DNA from 3 places in the Bacillus sp. EA-CB0995 genome. Region 2 is predicted to be linked to each of the others. Evidence: riboswitches for the same ligand, from Rfam matches in the RefSeq annotation. Region 2 holds a riboswitch; each other region holds the start of a gene.
What was found. Region 2 has a riboswitch for thiamine pyrophosphate ahead of thiM (hydroxyethylthiazole kinase). Riboswitches for the same ligand answer to the same signal wherever they lie in the genome.

Region 1 (6,159 bases), 630 kb from region 2:
TTACAGCAGCGCTTCTTGCAGGACTTGGTTTAAACCCGTTATACGCAGCGGGGCTTTGCTTAATTGCAAATACAGCACCGGTAGCATTCGGAGCGATGGGTATTCCAATTTTAGTAGCTGGTCAAGTAACAGGTATTGATCCTCATAAAATAGGAGAAATGGCTGGGCATCAATTACCGCTTCTATCATTATTTGTTCCATTCTTTATTGTATTCTTAATGGATGGATTAAAAGGTGTAAAACAAACGTGGCCTGCATTACTTGTAGCAGGCGGTTCGTTCGGGATTACGCAGTTTATTACAGCAACATATCTTGGGCCTGAACTCCCGGATATTACATCGGCACTAGTGAGCTTAGTGAGTTTAGCGCTATTCTTAAAAGTATGGCAGCCAAAAGAAATTTACCGTTCTGGAAAAGGACAAGCAGAAGCAGTGGCAACGGTAGATGCTGGTTCTACAATGAATTTAACAGCAGGAAAAGTTTTGAAAGCGTGGTCACCGTTTATTATCTTAACGATAATGGTTGTCATCTGGAGCCAAAAGTTCTTTAAAGCTTTATTTGCTCCAGGCGGTGCACTTGAAAGCTTAGTGTTTAAAATTCAAATTCCGGGTCTGCATAATTTAGTGATGAAGGCAGAGCCAATTGTTAATAAACCAACACCATATGAAGCTATATTAAAGATTGATATTTTATCGGCAACAGGAACAGCAATTTTGATTGCATGTATTATCACAATGTTTGTTTTGAAAATGAGTCCAAAACAAGCAGTGTTCACATTTAAAGAAACATTGCAAGAATTGAAAATGCCAATTTTGTCAATTGGGTTAGTACTTGGTTTTGCGTTTATCGCAAATTACTCAGGACTTTCATCGACATTGGCATTAGCGTTAGCAGGAACGGGGAAATTCTTCCCATTCTTCTCGCCATTCCTTGGATGGCTCGGGGTATTCTTAACAGGATCAGATACATCTGCAAACGCATTGTTCTCAAACCTACAAGCAATTACAGCGCACCAAGTAGGCGTAAGCGAAGTATTGCTTGTTGCGGCGAATACAACGGGTGGTGTAACTGCTAAAATGATTTCACCGCAGTCCATTGCAATCGCATGTGCGGCAGTTGGACTTGCTGGAAAAGAATCTGACTTATTCCGTTTCACAGTGAAACATAGTTTATTCTTCGTAACAATCATTGGCATTATCACATATATTCAAGCTTATTATTTAACTTGGATGATTCCTTAATAGAAAAAGGGGTGTCTCTTATGATGAGATACCTCTTTTTGTTATTTTTAATTTTAGGATGGAAGATGTACGGTTTTAACGTGATGTAAATTAAAATGAAAACGCTGATTACGTGCTGTAATGAGTTCAATTTGGTTGTCGGTTACTTCAGCTAATTTGCCAATTTTATAACTCTGTATGCCTAAATCAAGTAAAACGATATGTTGTTTTAGTTTTTTCATTTGCTCAGAAAATGTACGTGCAAGTGTAATCTTTGAAGCTGGAGATAAGAGTTTTGTATTTTCTAGTCCGTAAGGCGTTTCTGCTTCCTTATACGGAACGATATATTTTACGTGATGAAATGGGATGTATAACATTTGATAGACAGGTGAGAGGAAGATAAAATAGTCATTCATAATATGGGTAACATATCCATGTAAGAAGTGTTCATGTGATAGCGCAAGTTCAATAAATTGTCCTTTTGCCACTTGCAATGTTTTTCGCAGTGAAATAGTGGATTCACTTGATATTATGTCTGGCGGTAGTAAAGATTCTGGAATTGTTAGGTTATCAAATAATGAAGAATCGATGCTTGGGGTTAAATGTTGAATGTGTAAACTAGAGATATACATGTATTTTTCTCCATCATACAATACAATAATATCCGAGCCTTTATCAATCATAATTCCTTCAAATGGAATAATTTCCCTGGATAGTGTCACTTGTATGGGCTGATTAATATATTTTTGTAAATGAAGCATAATAATCACCTTTCTTGTAATTACATAATCTCCTCCTTCTAGCATAGTGGAAGGAAGGAGATGTTTTAAGACGCGAAGATTAATTTAACCCAGTAATATAAACATAGTAGTGTAAAAATGACGGTTGGTGGAATGACAAGAAGTGTAGTTTTTATATAGGTATCCCAACTGATAGTTACTTTTCCTTTTTTCACAATATACATCCACATTAAGCTTGCTAATGTACCAATCGGGAGTAATAATGAGCCCATGTCACTACCGATGATGTTTGCAAGATAAATGGTTTTCAATGTAATAGGATCTAGTCCCATTTCGGTAAGTTCAATTGTGCCAATCATTAAGGCAGGATGGTTATTAAAAATGTTAGAGAGGATAGAGACTAGGCCCCCCATGACAAAAGTGGCGTGAAATAAACTACCAGTGATGATTGGTTGAAATGTAGTGATGAGCAGGTTGGTTAAGCCGATGTTATTAAGTCCATACACAATCACGTACATAGAAAATGCGAAAATTAAGACATACCAAGGTGTTTTTTTAATCATATCATGAGGTGGAAGGCGCAGTTTGTACCATCTCCACCCGAGTAAAATAACGGAGCCAATGACTGCCACAATGGCGATAGAAAACTGAAAGAAAGATGCGATAAATAAGCTGATACGAACGCATAAAACAAATAATAGAATTCCAAGCATAAACCTTGTTCGCTTACGATTTTCATCAATTGCGGGACGTGGTTGCAGTGGGTGAAAGGATTTTTTAACGAAATTTTCATCTAAGTATGTCGATAAGACCGGGAGTTTTTTAGGGATTTTTTTCTGAAAAACAAGGAATAACAGAAACGACATAAAAAGGAGACCTAACGTAGCGGGAACAAACATCATGGCTGTGTGCATGTATAAGTCCATATCAATAATTCTCAAGGCGATTAAATTCACAATATTGCTTACACCAATCGGCGCGCTTGAGGCAGTGGCGATGAGTGCACCACTTAGTAAGTAAGGTATTTTTTGATCATGTGTGAGTCGCAAATGGTGTAACAAAAGCAGTAAAATGGGAGTTGTAATTAAGATGCTACCATCGTTATTGAAGAATAATGTCATGAGAAAACAAAGAAGATTTGTATACCAAAAGAGGCGAATACCAGAGCTTTTTGCTTTTTTAGCAAGTTGAACGGCGCACCAATAAAAAAGCCGAAACTCTCTAATACGATTGCCATAACAATGGTAGCCATAATTGTTATGGCGGCGCCAATAATTTTTGAGCTAATATCACCCAAGTCGGTAAGAGAAACTGTACCGCTTAAAATGACAATCACTGCACCAACTGTTGCTGGAATTGCTTCATTCATCCCTTTGGGACGCCAAAAGATGATGAGCGTGGTTCCGAGAAAAGCGAGTATGGTTATTGTAGATTGTAGGTTTATCAACTCTTTCACCCCTGTTCTTATCGTGAAAAGTTTGCATAAGACATACGTCCTGCACTGGCTTATATTCTATATGTATGAAGTGCGGATTCGGCTTGTACTGAGTGAAATACCCATTTTTTGAATAAGGAAAAGAAATGATATAAATACCTTTGCATTTTTTTGACAATGATGTATGATAAGAGCGTAGTGGAAATTTAATCAGTGATAAACTAGGGGTGCCCAAGAGAGCTGGGCTGAGAGGGAAGCGTGTTGAAGCTTCTTAACCCTTTGGACCTGATCTGGTTCGTACCAGCGGAGGGAAGTTAACGGCTTTACATAACAATGCCTTATGTTGCCAGGTCCTATTCTTTATTATGGACCTGGCTTTTTTATTTGAGCATATGCTAGCCGCTAGTTCTCATCCTGGTCATAAGAAAAGTGGAGCCAACTGTTTAGACGCAAGGGTCTAGGCGGCGAAACTGAATCTAAAGAAAAGCGGGGGTTACTTCGCTAAGACACAGGGGAGGAAACAAACTTATGAAACAATCTGTTTCAGCTGAGCAAATTGAGTTGAAGTCAAGTTTACCGGGAAGCAAGAAGGTATATGTAGAAGGTACGCGTGAAGATATGAAAGTACCGATGCGCGAGATTGCACAAAGCGATACAAACGGTGTAACAAATCCATCTATTCGTGTGTATGATACGAGTGGTCCTTATACTGATCCGGATTACAAAGTGGAATTAGAAAAGGGAATTCCAACGCCGCGCCGTTCATGGAGTGTGGAACGCGGAGATGTAGAAGAGTATGAAGGTCGTGAAGTGAAACCGGAAGATGATGGTGTAAAAGTAGCAGCTAAACATACGCCTGTATTCCCGCAAATGGGACGTAAGCCGCTTCGCGCAAAAGCTGGGGAAAATGTTACGCAAATGCATTATGCGCGTAAAGGTATTATCACAGCAGAGATGGAATATGTGGCGATTCGTGAAGGCGTGGAACCAGAATTTGTACGTAAGGAAATTGCTGAAGGTCGTGCTATTTTACCGGCAAATATTAATCATCCGGAAGCAGAACCAATGATTATCGGACGTAACTTCCATGTGAAAGTAAATGCGAATATCGGGAACTCAGCTGTATCATCGTCGATTGCAGAAGAAGTAGAGAAGATGACATGGGCAACACGTTGGGGTGCAGATACAATTATGGATCTTTCCACTGGGAAAAACATTCATACGACGCGTGAATGGATTATTCGTAATGCGCCTGTACCGGTTGGAACAGTGCCAATTTACCAAGCGCTTGAAAAAGTAAATGGGATCGCGGAAGATTTAACGTGGGAAGTATACCGTGATACGCTAATTGAACAAGCAGAGCAAGGAGTAGATTACTTTACAATTCATGCTGGTGTACTGCTTCGTTACATTCCGCTTACAGCAAAGCGTGTAACAGGAATTGTATCACGCGGCGGTTCGATTATGGCCCAGTGGTGTTTATATCACCATCAAGAAAACTTCTTATATACACATTTTGAAGAGATTTGTGAAATTATGAAGAAGTACGATGTTTCCTTCTCTCTTGGAGATGGATTACGCCCTGGTTCAATTGCGGATGCAAACGACGAAGCTCAATTTTCTGAGCTGGAAACATTAGGAGAACTTACGCAAATTGCTTGGAAGCATGATGTACAAGTGATGATTGAAGGCCCAGGACATGTACCGATGCATTTGATTAAAGAGAATATGGATAAAGAACTCGACATTTGTCATGGTGCACCGTTCTATACGCTCGGACCGTTAACGACAGACATTGCACCGGGTTATGACCATATTACTTCTGCGATTGGAGCAGCGATGATTGGTTGGTTCGGTACAGCAATGCTTTGCTATGTAACACCAAAAGAACATCTTGGCTTACCAAACAAAGATGATGTTCGTGAAGGAGTTATTACGTACAAAATTGCCGCGCATGCTGCTGATCTTGCAAAAGGTCATAAAACAGCACATCAGCGTGATGACGCTCTTTCTAAAGCGCGTTTTGAATTCCGCTGGCGTGATCAATTTAATTTATCATTAGACCCTGAGCGTGCAATGGAATATCACGATGAAACATTACCAGCAGAAGGAGCAAAGACAGCGCATTTCTGCTCAATGTGTGGTCCGAAGTTTTGCAGTATGAGAATTTCGCATGATATTCGTGAGTATGCAAAGGATAATGATTTAGAAACAACAGAAGCAATCTCAAAAGGTATGAAAGAAAAAGCAGAAGAGTTTAAAGAAACAGGCAGTCAATTATATCAATAATTAGAAAGCATCTTTCTGAACACCTCTTAATCTATGATCATGTGTACCCTAACCTAATATAGATGATAGTCCCCCTGCTGAGCGAGAGCAGGGGGATTTTGTTATTCCATTAAGAATATTTTATATAGAAAGTGAGAGAAATTGGAGGGATACAAAATGAAGTAGAAGATTGTTCCTGCTACTGCATTTATATTACAGATTCTTTTTGTTGTTACATTTGTTTTTTTATTGTCACCGATTTACGGAGCGTTAGTATTAATAGAAATAGGAACCTTCCGTATATATTTTGGAGGGTCCCTATAAGGTGTTTTATCCCGCATTAATGGGCAAAAACGAGCTGCACCCAGTAGTATAGGAGGAAGAGTGTTACGATTGTTGTGAGTGGAATGACAATTAAGGAGACACTCAAGTAATCTTTCCATTTTACCTTGATTTTATTTTGTTTCAAGATATACATCCAAATAAGGGAAGCAAG
Region 2 (6,159 bases):
CACCGTGGTTATTCGCAATTGCACTATTCGTGCTATCAATCTTGCTATATAGTCAAGCTGCAACGGTACGTGCGTTAATACCACTTGGATTAACACTTGGCATTTCACCCGCACTATTAATTGCGATGTTCCCAGCTGTAAACGGATATTTCTTTATTCCAAACTACGGAACAATCGTTGCAGCAATTAATTTTGACCGTACAGGTACAACGCGTATCGGTAAATATGTGTTAAATCATAGCTTTATGATCCCGGGTCTTGTTGCAACAATTACATCAATCGGAATTGGAATGTTTCTCGTTTCACTGATGTTTTAATGAAGAAAGAGCTAGCCTTTACAAGGGCTAGCTCTTTTTAATCAAACGTTTGTTTAAATATTTATCCCGCGTTAACGGGCAGTAAGACCCCCACTGATGGAAATTTCACCCTATTCAATGATTTCGATACTATATCCTTTCTTCCGCATTCCCATTAGCACTTGCTCAATATGCTCATTATCTTTCGTCTCAAGAGAAAGGTGCAGCTGCGCATAACCTGGGAATACTTTCGTTCCAATTCTCTCTAAATGAATATGAAGAACATTCGCTTCAAAATCGGTTACAATCTGTAATACTTGTTGTAGTTGCCCTGGCTTATCTTTAATCGTCGTTGAAATATGGACAAATCGGCCTGCTTCAACCATCCCGTGTTCAATAATACGAGAAATAAAATTAACATCAACATTACCACCACTTAATACAGAGACAATCTTTTTCCCTTGCTCAGGCACTTTTCCATATAACATGGCAGCTAATGAAGTAGCACCCGATCCTTCTACAAGTAATTTATTACGCTCTAATAACATAAGCATTGCCCGAGCAATCTCCATTTCATCCACACAGAAAATATCATCTACATAACGTTGCACAAGCTGAAAAGTGAGATCCCCTGGTTTTTTCACCGCAATTCCATCGGCCATCGTTGGTGTTGATTGTACCGTCACCCTTTGTTTTTCCTGCAAGGATTGCTTCATACTAGGACACGCTAGCGCCTGTACACCATATATTTTCACCGATGGCTTTTGTTCTTTAATTGCCATCGCAACGCCCGCAATTAAACCACCACCGCCAATAGGACAAATGACCGCATCAACATCATCAAGCTGATGCAATATTTCTAACCCAACTGTTCCTTGTCCAGCAATAATATCCTCGTCATCAAATGGATGGACAAATGTCGCTCCAGTTCGTTCTTTTAAATCAAGTGCATAAGCTAAAGCTTCATCAAAAACATTTCCTTGCAATTCTATATTAGCTCCGTAACGCTTTGTTGCAAGTACCTTACTGAGCGGCGCTCCTTTTGGCATAACAATTGTACAAGGAATGCCGAGCATATTACTAGAATAAGCAACACCTTGCGCATGATTACCAGCCGATGCCGCCACAACTCCTTTTTGTAATTCTTCTTTGCTAAGCGAAGTCATTTTATTATAAGAGCCACGTACTTTAAAGGAACCTGTCTTTTGGAGATTTTCTAGTTTTAAATACACTTCATTATGAGATAACTCGCTAAATGTACTGGAATAATCTAATGGTGTTGTATGTACAATGCCTTTCATTTTTTCATGAGCAGCTATAATATTTTGTAACGTAATCATGTCGTCGCCTCCGAAGCAGTATATTCATACACTTTAGTTTCAAACGGCACAATTTGTTTTATACGAAAAAAGAATATTGCTTTAAAATAGAGTTTGATCCAAAACACCTCACAAACCCGTATTTTACGGTAAATGAGAAGAATCCATTTTGAAAAAAAGATTGATTAAAATGGATTCTTCTTTAGCATATTTAAGTTTCGGTTTTATAAAAAAGTTTGATCATTTTTCACCTTAGATCTTCCACAATAGCGCCCGATTGTGGAAGATCTTAATTACTATGTCTTTTTGAACAAACCTACTTCTTTACTTTTTATAAGAACATCCGTTCACAGAGGGAAGTTAGCAGTTATAATGATGTCTGGGTAATAATAAGTAAGTTACCGTTGCTTATAAAAAAAGCAAGGCCCGATTGGCCCTGCTTGTTATTTGACTATTACTTTTCCATCCATTCCTTTCTGGAAATGGTACCGACATATCAGTTCATATGTACCGGAATCTTGAGGTTTCACGGTAATGGTTCTTTCTTTTCCCGGCTGGACTTCGGCGTCAATTCTGAGCTTTTCCACTGTGAAGGTGTGCTCTTTCTTACCTTGGTTTTTCAATATCAACGTTGTCGTTCTTCCAATCGGAATAGTGATGACATTCGGATTAAAGTAATCATCATTCAACTCGACCTCAATCACTTTCACTGACTCCATAGGCTGTGTTACGACGCCGGATTCGGCAAATACACTGAGTGAGCCCGGAGTTGTCACAACCACAATCATCGCAAGCAAAACGACCAATCCAGTTAACCACTTTTTCACAGACATTCGCAACCCTTCCTTTCCTAAGCACTATTGTTTTCCAATTCATAAAATATTATCACTATAAATAGGGTTCCAACATGCTTCAAATAGTAGCTCTTTTATCTGAAACAGTGACAAAGAAAAAAATCGACTCTAATAACGATCTTCTGGAATCTATTCTTCTTCAATTAACCTGCACCATTAGTTTAAGTGTAATACTTCATATTCAAACAAAATATTTTCATCAGCTTCAACAATCTGGCCCGATTGTTGAATAAAAAAATCCTGCATTTCATGCAGGATTTTTGATCAAACTTTTTTACAAACAGTACATCTTTTTTATAAACGGTACGACTTTCTTATAACCAGTACAACTTTATTTCAAACCGACAAAGAACCATTTCTTCATGTTAGAAATGATTCCTTTCATATATGAACTGATTATTTTTTTACTAACTCCGCTAATTTTTTCGTACTATTATAAGGAGAATCCGCTAAGCTAATTGCAGAAATAACGGACACCCCATCCGCACCCGCTTCAATGACAGAAGCAGCATTTTCAATTGTAATTCCACCAATGCCGACAATTGGAACTTCAACGCCACTTTCGCGGAAGAAACGTAATCCTTCCGTTCCTTGTACTGCTTTTGCATCTTTTTTCGTATTTGTTGGAAAAATCGGCCCTACCCCTAAATAATCGGCACCATTTTCAATCGCAAAACGTGCTTCTTCTATTGTATGAGCGGATACACCAATTATTTTATCACCCATTTTTTCACGTACTGTCTTAATGCCCTCATCATCTTGTCCAACATGAACGCCATCTGCATCTAATTCTAGTGCTAATTCCACATCATCATTTACGATAAATGGAACATTATACTCTTTACACAAAGAATGAAGCTGCTTTGCAAATGCATATCGTTCTTCCCCTGTTAATGCTCCTTCACCTTTTTCACGATATTGAAAGATTGTAATTCCACCATCAAGTGCTTCTTTCATGACTTGTAATGGATCTTTACGACAATTGTTACTCCCCATAATAAAATATACTTGTAATAACTCGGACATATACTGTTTATCGATGCGCGCCATTTCTCTCATCCTTTCTTAACGAATTTCTTCGACATTCCCATATTGTTCAACGTCTTTTGCAGTAACATTTGCTAACTGATTAAGAAATTCAATTTGGAAACTTCCTGGCCCTTGTGCAGCTGCTTGGTTTGCCGCAATTTCTGCTGCTACACCGTAAAACGTTACTGCTGCGACTGCTGCTTTTACATAGTCTTTTTCGACTGCTGCAAATGCTCCAATCACAGATGTTAATAAACAGCCTGTTCCTGTTACTTTTGTTAAAATAGGATGACCATTACGAAGAATAAATGTTCTTTCTCCATCTGTTATAACGTCTTCTTTTCCAGTAATAACAGCAATGGTATCTAACTGCTCTGCTGCTTGTTTCGCAATTGAAACAACATCACCGTTTCCTTCCCCTGCATCAACACCTTTAATCTCCCACTTCTCATCAATAACATTTGCAATTTCCGCCGCATTGCCGCGGATGATTGCTAGTTTTGCTTCACTCGGGATATATCTTGCAACTTCTGTTCGGTACGAAGTTGCACCAGCACCAACAGGATCAAACAAAATCGGTACATTATGTGCATTTGCTGATTTCCCAGCAATGAGCATCGCTTCTACTTCTTCCGGGCGAAGTGTTCCCATATTTAAAACAAGCGCTCCAGCAATACTTGCCATTTCAGCTACTTCTTCTTTCGCATATGCCATTACAGGCGATGCACCTAATGCAAGTAAGCCATTAGCTGTAAAATTTGTCACAACAACATTTGTAATATTATGAACGAGCGGATTTCTTTCTCGTACTGTTTCAATTACTTGTGCAATTTCTTCGATTTTCATATTTATCAATCTCCTTTTTTATAATGGGAGATATAGCTAAAAAAGACACTTTACGTATGCAAAGTGTCTTAATATGCGTTTTCACACTCTCCCTACGCTGGCATTATCCAACAGGTTCAAATGGTCAACGACAGATTAGCCGTACTCTCAGTTTGCATCCGCAAACTCCCATGTGTTTTATTATTCATCTAATTCAGAGTCTACTCTTATTCTATCAAAATCACAAGTTACATTTTGTTATAAAAACTCATCCCCCCTTAACTAATCAAAGATGGAGAGTATTTCATTACTAACAACGCATTCGAATCTTCAGAATAACTGAATCCAAAAAGGATGTATGCTATAGTTAACTTACGGAAATTGAAAGGATGTTTGAAATATGGCAAAAAGTGTTGTAATTGCTGAAAAACCTTCTGTTGCACGTGATATTGCACGTGTATTGAAGTGTGATAAAAAAGGAAATGGTTATATTGAAGGCAATAAGTATATCGTTACTTGGGCTTTAGGGCATCTCGTTACATTAGCAGATCCAGAAAGCTATGATGTGAAATATAAAAAATGGAATCTAGAAGATCTTCCAATGCTGCCTGAACGCTTAAAATTAACAGTGATCAAGCAGACTGGCAAACAGTTTAATGCTGTTAAAAGTCAACTGACTAGAAATGATGTTAATGAAATCATCGTGGCTACAGATGCAGGAAGAGAAGGAGAGTTAGTCGCTCGTTGGATTATTGATAAAGTTAAAATGAATAAACCTATTAAACGTCTATGGATTTCATCTGTTACCGATAAAGCAATTAAAGATGGCTTTGCAAATTTGAAGCCTGGTAAAGCATATGACAATTTATACGCTTCAGCTGTCGCACGTTCTGAAGCCGACTGGTATATCGGTCTTAACGCAACACGCGCATTAACTACACGATTCAATGCGCAACTAAATTGCGGTCGTGTCCAAACACCTACTGTGGCAATCATTGCAGGGCGTGAAGACGAAATTAAAAACTTCAAAGCGCAAACATACTACGGTGTCGAAGCCCAAACAACAGACAAGTTAAAATTGACTTGGCAAGATGCAAAAGGCAATAGCCGTAGCTTCGATAAAGAAAAAATCGATACGATTGTGAAAAAACTAGGCAAACAAAATGCCACTGTCGTGGAAATTGAGAAAAAACCTAAAAAATCATTTGCTCCTGGTCTTTATGACTTAACAGAACTACAACGTGATGCGAATAAAATCTTTGGTTATTCTGCAAAAGAAACGTTAAATATTATGCAGAAGCTATATGAGCAGCACAAGGTATTAACATACCCTCGTACAGATTCACGCTATATCTCATCCGACATCGTAGGGACACTTCCAGAACGTTTGAAAGCGTGTGGAGTAGGAGAATATCGTTCTTTAGCTAATAAGGTCTTAAATAAACCAATAAAAGCTTCTAAATCGTTTGTTGATGATAGTAAAGTAAGTGATCACCATGCGATCATTCCAACAGAAAGTTATGTAAACTTCTCCGCCTTCTCAGATAAAGAACGCAAAATTTATGATTTAGTTGTAAAACGTTTCTTAGCAGTTTTATTCCCAGCTTTCGAATACGAACAACTAACGTTACGCGCAAAAATTAGTGATGAAAACTTCGTCGCACGCGGCAAAACAATTCTTAATTCTGGTTGGAAAGAAGTATACGAACATCGCTTTGAAGATGACGAGACAGTAGACGATTTAAAAGAACAAATCTTACCTCGCATTGAAAAAGGTGATACATTAAACGTAAAACTAATTGCACAAACATCAGGTCAAACAAAACCACCTGCACG
Region 3 (6,159 bases), 300 kb from region 2:
CCCAACGTACATCAAATGTTGAGCTCACGTTCCCTTGAACTGGATATTTAAATACAGCTGGAATAGATGGTTTAGCTTGTTGCTGCTGTTGCTGCTGTTGTTGTTGTCCTTGCAATATATATTGTTGTCCAACATAGCCATATCCTGATCCGTAGCGAATTTTATACCATGTGCCAACCTTTCCAACGACTTGTACTTGTGTTCCATTCTTTAAAGAACCAATAACAGCTGTATTTGTTCCTGCACCGCTGCGTACTTTTAATGCTGGAGTAGCAACATAATAAGAGCTTCCGCCTTGTACCGTAACTCCTTTTACTAACGGCTGAGTTCCGTTAGATAAAAACTCTTTCTTTACATAGCCATTTGTTCCGTTATGTATAATTTTATACCATCCATTTTCTTCTTCTTGGACAGTAACAAATTTCCCATTTGGTAATACATCAATAATTTCAGATTGCGTATTTGGTTCAGAGCGAACGTTTAATGCGTCTGAATTAACGATATATTGCTGCTTACTATTGCTTGGTTTTGTTAAAGAAATTGCTTCTTTTTTTACATAGCCAGTTTTATTTTGCGTTTGAATTTTATACCATTCGTCTGTTGTTTCAAGAATTGTAACGGGAGTGTCACGTACAATGTTTTCAATAACGGAATCTGTTGTTTTAGGACTATTATATACTTGTAATGTATTTGTTTTTACATAACCAATTTTCGTTTTTGGTTTTTGCTGCGCTTCTACAGCTTGTACAGTGGAATCTGTCATAGACGGGAGTAAAGAAGCAACTGCTACAGTAGCTGCTGTCATTGCTGCGGCTTTCATATTCATATAATTATAGGCCTCCTTATGTAATAAATTGTTATATTTTAAATTATAATATAACAATATTAAACTTTTCTTGTGCGCATAGAAATGTAGTATTAAAAATAAATGAACATTTTCCTATACTATAAAGTCCCATAATAAAAGGATAGCAGATTTATCACTATTATGGAAATAGATAGAAGAAGTTTGCGTTTTTTGAACTTACAAAATACATAGAATGATATTATTTTATCTCGCTCAAAACGTTGATATTTTAGGGAGAGGCTTTAAGATGAAAAACTCCCGTAAGACATAGAGTGGCTTAACTAATCATTTTTTGGTTCAAATTACCATCAATGGAAATTTGACTTTATAACTCAAAAGAGTTGCCGATGAGATATGGCGATGGTATACTGACTATGTTAAATGAATATAATGCTAGGGGGCTAGTGTTGCTAGCTGAGAGTAAGACATATAGTCTTTGACCCTTGAACCTGATCTAGATGATGCTAGCGTAGGGAAGCAATTTGGACGATATACATAACGTCCCCGTTTCTTTGCGTATAGAAACGGGGATTTTTTATTGAAAATTTTATAGAACACCACTAGGGGTGCTTGTAAGCTGAGAGAGGTAGAAACCTTAACCCTTATAACCTGATCTAGGTGATACTAGCGTAGGGAAGTGGAAACAACAAATGGAGTTTTCTTTTGTTTGCTGTAACCACTTCTTATATAGAAGTGGTTTTTTATTTGGATACATGTATATAGGAAGGGGAAATTTAGATGACATTTTGTGAAAGGTTATTTGAAAAGGTGCAGCCTGTTTGGGAAAAGAGTCATAATCATCCATTTGTAACAGGGATGGGAGATGGGACGTTAGAGAAAGATAGATTTCAATATTATATTGTTCAAGATTATTTGTATTTGTTAGATTACGCAAAATTATATGCAATTGGTGTTGTAAAAGCAACAAATCCAAAAGTAATGGCGAAGTTTGCTGAACAAATCGATGGGATTTTAAATGGAGAAATGACGATTCATAAACAATATGCAAAGCGTTTAGGAATTTCTGTTGAAGAAATGGAATTAGCAAAGCCGTCTGCAATGAATCTAGCATATACAAACTATATGATGTCTGTATCACAAAACGGTACACTTGCTGAGTTAATTGCAGCGTTGCTTCCGTGTATGTGGAGTTATTGGGAGATTGGAAAGCGTTTGAATGATATTCCAGGAGCACGCGACCATGAATTTTTTGGCGAGTGGATTCAAGGGTATAGCTCTGAAGAATACGGAAAGCTTTGTGTATGGTTAATTGAGTTATTTAATGAAATTGCAATTGGAAAAACAGAAGAAGAACTAAATCGTTTAGAAGAAATCTTTTTATATTCCAGTCGTTTTGAATATTTATTCTGGGATATGGCATATCGTAAGGAGATGTGGGGTTTTGAGGAGCAAGAACATACTACAGTTTCATAACGTTTCCTTTCATTATGATGAGAAGCAGATTATAACGAATCTTGATACTACAGTACAAGAAGGGGAATTCGTTAGTATTATTGGGCCAAGTGGCTGCGGGAAAAGCACATTGTTTCGGCTCATTACGGGACTCGAAAAAGCAAGTGAGGGCACTATCGATGTGATAGGAGCAACCGATCACCCAGTCGGTTATATGCCACAAAAAGATATGTTACTCCCGTGGCGAACAATTATTGAAAACGCAGCTTTGCCTCTTGAATGTCAAGGTGTGAAGAAAAAAGAAGCACAAATGAAAGCACAAGAATTGTTGGAGCAGTTTGGACTGCAAGGGTATGAAAATAAACAACCAAAAGATTTATCAGGCGGAATGCGGCAACGCGTCTCTTTTATTCGTACGTTGTTAACTGGCGGAGATCTTTTACTATTAGATGAACCATTTAGTGCACTTGATGCATTGACGAAAGCATCTCTGCAAGAATGGCTATTTGAACAATGGAAACATTGGCGAAAAACAATTTTATTTATTACACATGATGTTGATGAAGCGCTTTATCTTTCCAATCGCATTTTTATCGTAACAGAGCAGCCCATTACATCATTGACGGAACGGGTCGTACCTCTTGGACAAGAACGATCTCGAAAGGATTTACATCGTCCAGAAATGCTAGCATTAAAAGATGAACTCATGGGGCTGTTACAAAGGCAGGTACTTGTATGAAAAGAATTGTAGATTATGTTCCAGCTTTTATTGTTACTGCTATTTTTCTTATTGTTTGGGAAGTAGGAGCACGGATTCTCGATGAAATGTACATTTTACCATCCCCAAGTGCCATTGTTCAAAAAATGTGGGATTTACGGGATATATTGCTTACGGTGCATTTACCAGCAACGCTTTCTGTTACAGTTATCGGTATTGTCATTTCCATTGTATTAGGTGTTGGTTTAGCAATGGTAATGAGTATGAGCTCATTTGCTGAGAAAGCATTTTATCCACTATTAGTTGCTTCACAAACGATTCCAATTACAGCTTTGGCACCATTATTTGTTTTATGGTTTGGCTATTCTATTTGGAGTAAAGTTGTTGTCACAGTACTCATTACGTTCTTTCCAATTGCAGTGAATACGTATGATGGCCTTCGCAGTACGAAAAAGGAATGGGAAGAGCTTTTGATTACATATGGTGCAACAAAAAAGGATGTTTTCTTAAAATTGAAATTACCATCCGCACTTCCATACTTTTTCTCTGCTTTGAAGGTGGCCCTGCCGTTCAGTGTTATCGGGGCAGCAATTGGAGAGTGGCTTGGGGCGCAAGCGGGACTAGGTTATTTTAGTAAACGAATGATGACACAAATGGATGGTGCGGGTGTGTTTGCACCAATTGTTTTATTGTCATTACTTGCTATTTTCTTTGTATTACTTGTTTCTATATTAGAGAAGAAGTTTATTAGTTGGAGGAAGCATGCATGAAATTATTAAAACGCATTTTTGTGTTTACATTATTAATCGCGATGATTGCTGGGTGTTCTAGCAATACGGCATCAGAAAAGAAAAAAGGTGAAAAAGAAGTAACTGTAATGCTCGATTGGTATCCAAATGCAGTGCATAGCTTTATTTATGCAGCAATTGAAAAAGGATATTTTAAAGAAGAAGGTATCAAGGTAAATATTAAATTCCCTTCAAATCCAACTGATCCATTAACGTTAGCAGCGGCAGGAAAGGTAACGGTCGGATTATACTATCAGCCTGATGTTGTTATTGCTAGAGCGAATGAAAACATTCCAGTGAAATCTATCGGTGCAGTTGTTCGTTCACCTTTAAACCATGTCGTATCGTTAAAATCAGCTGGCATTTCTTCTCCAAAAGATTTGGAAGGAAAAACAGTTGGATATTCAGGAACACCGTTAAGTGAAGAGTATTTAAAAACGATGATTAAAGAAGATGGTGGAAATCCAAATAACGTAAAAGTAGTTGATGTTGGCTTTGATTTAGTACCGGCTCTTACTACGAAAAAGTAGATGCTGTTACAGGTGCATATATTAACCATGAAGTACCAGTACTGCGCCACGAAGGTTTTGACCCAGCATATTTTAACCCAGCAGATTACGGTGTACCAAACTATCATGAACTTGTATTTGTAACAGGTGACAAAACATTGAAGAAAGATAAAGAAACATTGCAAGCCTTTTTACGCGGGGCGAAAAAGGCTATGAATTTACGAAGCAAAATCCAGATGAAGCATTAAACATTTTATTAGACCATCAAGAAAAAGAAAATTTCCCTCTTATTCCAGAAGTTGAAAAAGAAAGTATGAACATTTTATTAGATAAAATGGAAACGAAAGATGAACCATTTTTATCAGATACAGCAGATTCATGGGAAAAACAAAATAAGTGGTTGAAAGAAAAAGGAATGGCAAAAGAAATTGTTCCTGCAAACGAGTTGTTTGAAAACATTTTAAAGTAGGCGAATGTATATGAAAGATGAGCTTCACGTCATATCAAATGGTCGTATGCCGTTTGAAGAGTTAGCAAATATAGCAACTGAGATTGAAAGTGAAATAGATTATTTGCACATTCGTGAGCGGGAGAAAAGTACGAAAGAGTTATATGAAGGTGTGGAAAAGCTCTTAAATAGGGGCTTTCCTTCTTCTAAGCTTGTAATCAATGATCGGATTGATATTGCAATTCTATTAAATATTAGACGTGTACAGCTTGGCTATCGCAGTGCTGATATAAGATTTGTAAAAGAAAAGTTTTCTTATTTACATGTTGGTTATTCTGTTCATTCACTTGAAGAAGCGATTGTTGCTTTTAAAAGCGGTGCGGATTCTCTTATGTATGGACATTTGTTTCAAACAAACTCCAAAAAAGGAGTTCCGCCAAGAGGATTAGAAGAAATTACAGAAATGGCAAAACAGTTAACAATCCCAATTACTGCTATTGGAGGGATTACTCCTAATAATACAGTAGAAGTACTTGGTACCGGGGCTACTGGTATTGCAATTATGTCCGGAATTTTAAGTGCAGTAAAACCGAATGAGCAAGCGAAATTATATAAGGAAACGATACGAAAGTGGGCGAGAAATCATGAAAAAAATATATGATGTTGCCATCGTTGGCGGCGGTGTAATCGGAAGTTCAGTTGCACATTTTCTTGCTGAAAGAGGCTATAAAGTTGCCATCATTGAAAAACAAAAGATTGCTTCTGAAGCTTCTAAAGCAGCGGCCGGATTACTAGGTGTACAGGCGGAATGGGATGAATATGATCCGCTGTTTGAATTAGGTAGGCAAAGCCGCGCGATGTTTCCAAAGCTTGCAAGTGTATTGCGTGATAAAACCGGAATTGATATAGGATATGAAGAAAAAGGAATTTACCGCATTGCTCAAAGTGAAAAGGAGAGCGTACGGCTTCTCCATATCATGAAATGGCAGCAACAAACAGGAGAAGAATCACATTTTATCTCAGGCGAAGAACTGCGCGAAAAAGAACCATGTTTATCCTCTTCTATTATTGGAGCCGTATATCATCCAAAAGATGGCCATGTGATTGCACCCGAGTTGACAAAAGCATTTGCTCACTCTGCTGCGATATCTGGAACGGATATATATGAAGAAACTGAAGTGTTTGATATTCAAATTAAGGATAATCACGTGACCGGATTGCTTACAACCGAAGGAATCATCTCATGTGAGAAAGTAGTAATTGCTGGAGGTTCGTGGAGTACAAAACTACTAGAATATTTTCATAGTGAGTGGGGGACATACCCTGTTAAAGGTGAAGTTGTTGCGGTGCGCAGTCATAAGCCACTGCTACAAGCACCTATTTTTCAGGAGCGATTTTATATTGCACCGAAACGCGGTGGACGCTATATCATTGGG

Region 1: linked by a shared signal. The riboswitch ahead of thiC (phosphomethylpyrimidine synthase ThiC) and the one ahead of thiM (hydroxyethylthiazole kinase) in region 2 are both predicted to bind thiamine pyrophosphate.
Region 3: linked by a shared signal. The riboswitch ahead of tenA (thiaminase II) and the one ahead of thiM (hydroxyethylthiazole kinase) in region 2 are both predicted to bind thiamine pyrophosphate.

Annotation. Positions count from the first base shown of each region.
Region 1 covers NZ_CP169269.1:512,964-519,122, forward strand. The annotation lists gene ACEWFJ_RS02710 (lactate permease LctP family transporter) at 1-1,241, shown strand, start outside; gene ACEWFJ_RS02715 (DUF2642 domain-containing protein) at 1,295-1,981, opposite strand; partial or broken gene ACEWFJ_RS02720 (arsenic transporter) at 2,047-3,404, opposite strand; TPP riboswitch at 3,609-3,724, shown strand; gene thiC (phosphomethylpyrimidine synthase ThiC) at 3,924-5,684, shown strand; gene ACEWFJ_RS02730 (arsenic transporter) at 6,004-6,159, opposite strand, start outside.
Region 2 covers NZ_CP169269.1:4,349,352-4,355,510, forward strand. The annotation lists gene ACEWFJ_RS22335 (anaerobic C4-dicarboxylate transporter family protein) at 1-317, shown strand, start outside; gene ilvA (threonine ammonia-lyase) at 428-1,636, opposite strand; gene ACEWFJ_RS22345 (cupredoxin domain-containing protein) at 2,059-2,448, opposite strand; gene ACEWFJ_RS22350 (hypothetical protein) at 2,523-2,702, shown strand; gene thiE (thiamine phosphate synthase) at 2,866-3,519, opposite strand; gene thiM (hydroxyethylthiazole kinase) at 3,535-4,344, opposite strand; TPP riboswitch at 4,417-4,526, opposite strand; gene ACEWFJ_RS22365 (DNA topoisomerase III) at 4,724-6,159, shown strand, end outside.
Region 3 covers NZ_CP169269.1:4,046,851-4,053,009, reverse strand. The annotation lists gene ACEWFJ_RS20815 (SH3 domain-containing protein) at 1-826, opposite strand, end outside; TPP riboswitch at 1,233-1,340, shown strand; TPP riboswitch at 1,400-1,500, shown strand; gene tenA (thiaminase II) at 1,586-2,281, shown strand; gene ACEWFJ_RS20805 (ABC transporter ATP-binding protein) at 2,250-2,999, shown strand; gene ACEWFJ_RS20800 (ABC transporter permease) at 2,996-3,748, shown strand; partial or broken gene ACEWFJ_RS20795 (ABC transporter substrate-binding protein) at 3,745-4,744, shown strand; gene tenI (thiazole tautomerase TenI) at 4,755-5,384, shown strand; gene thiO (glycine oxidase ThiO) at 5,368-6,159, shown strand, end outside.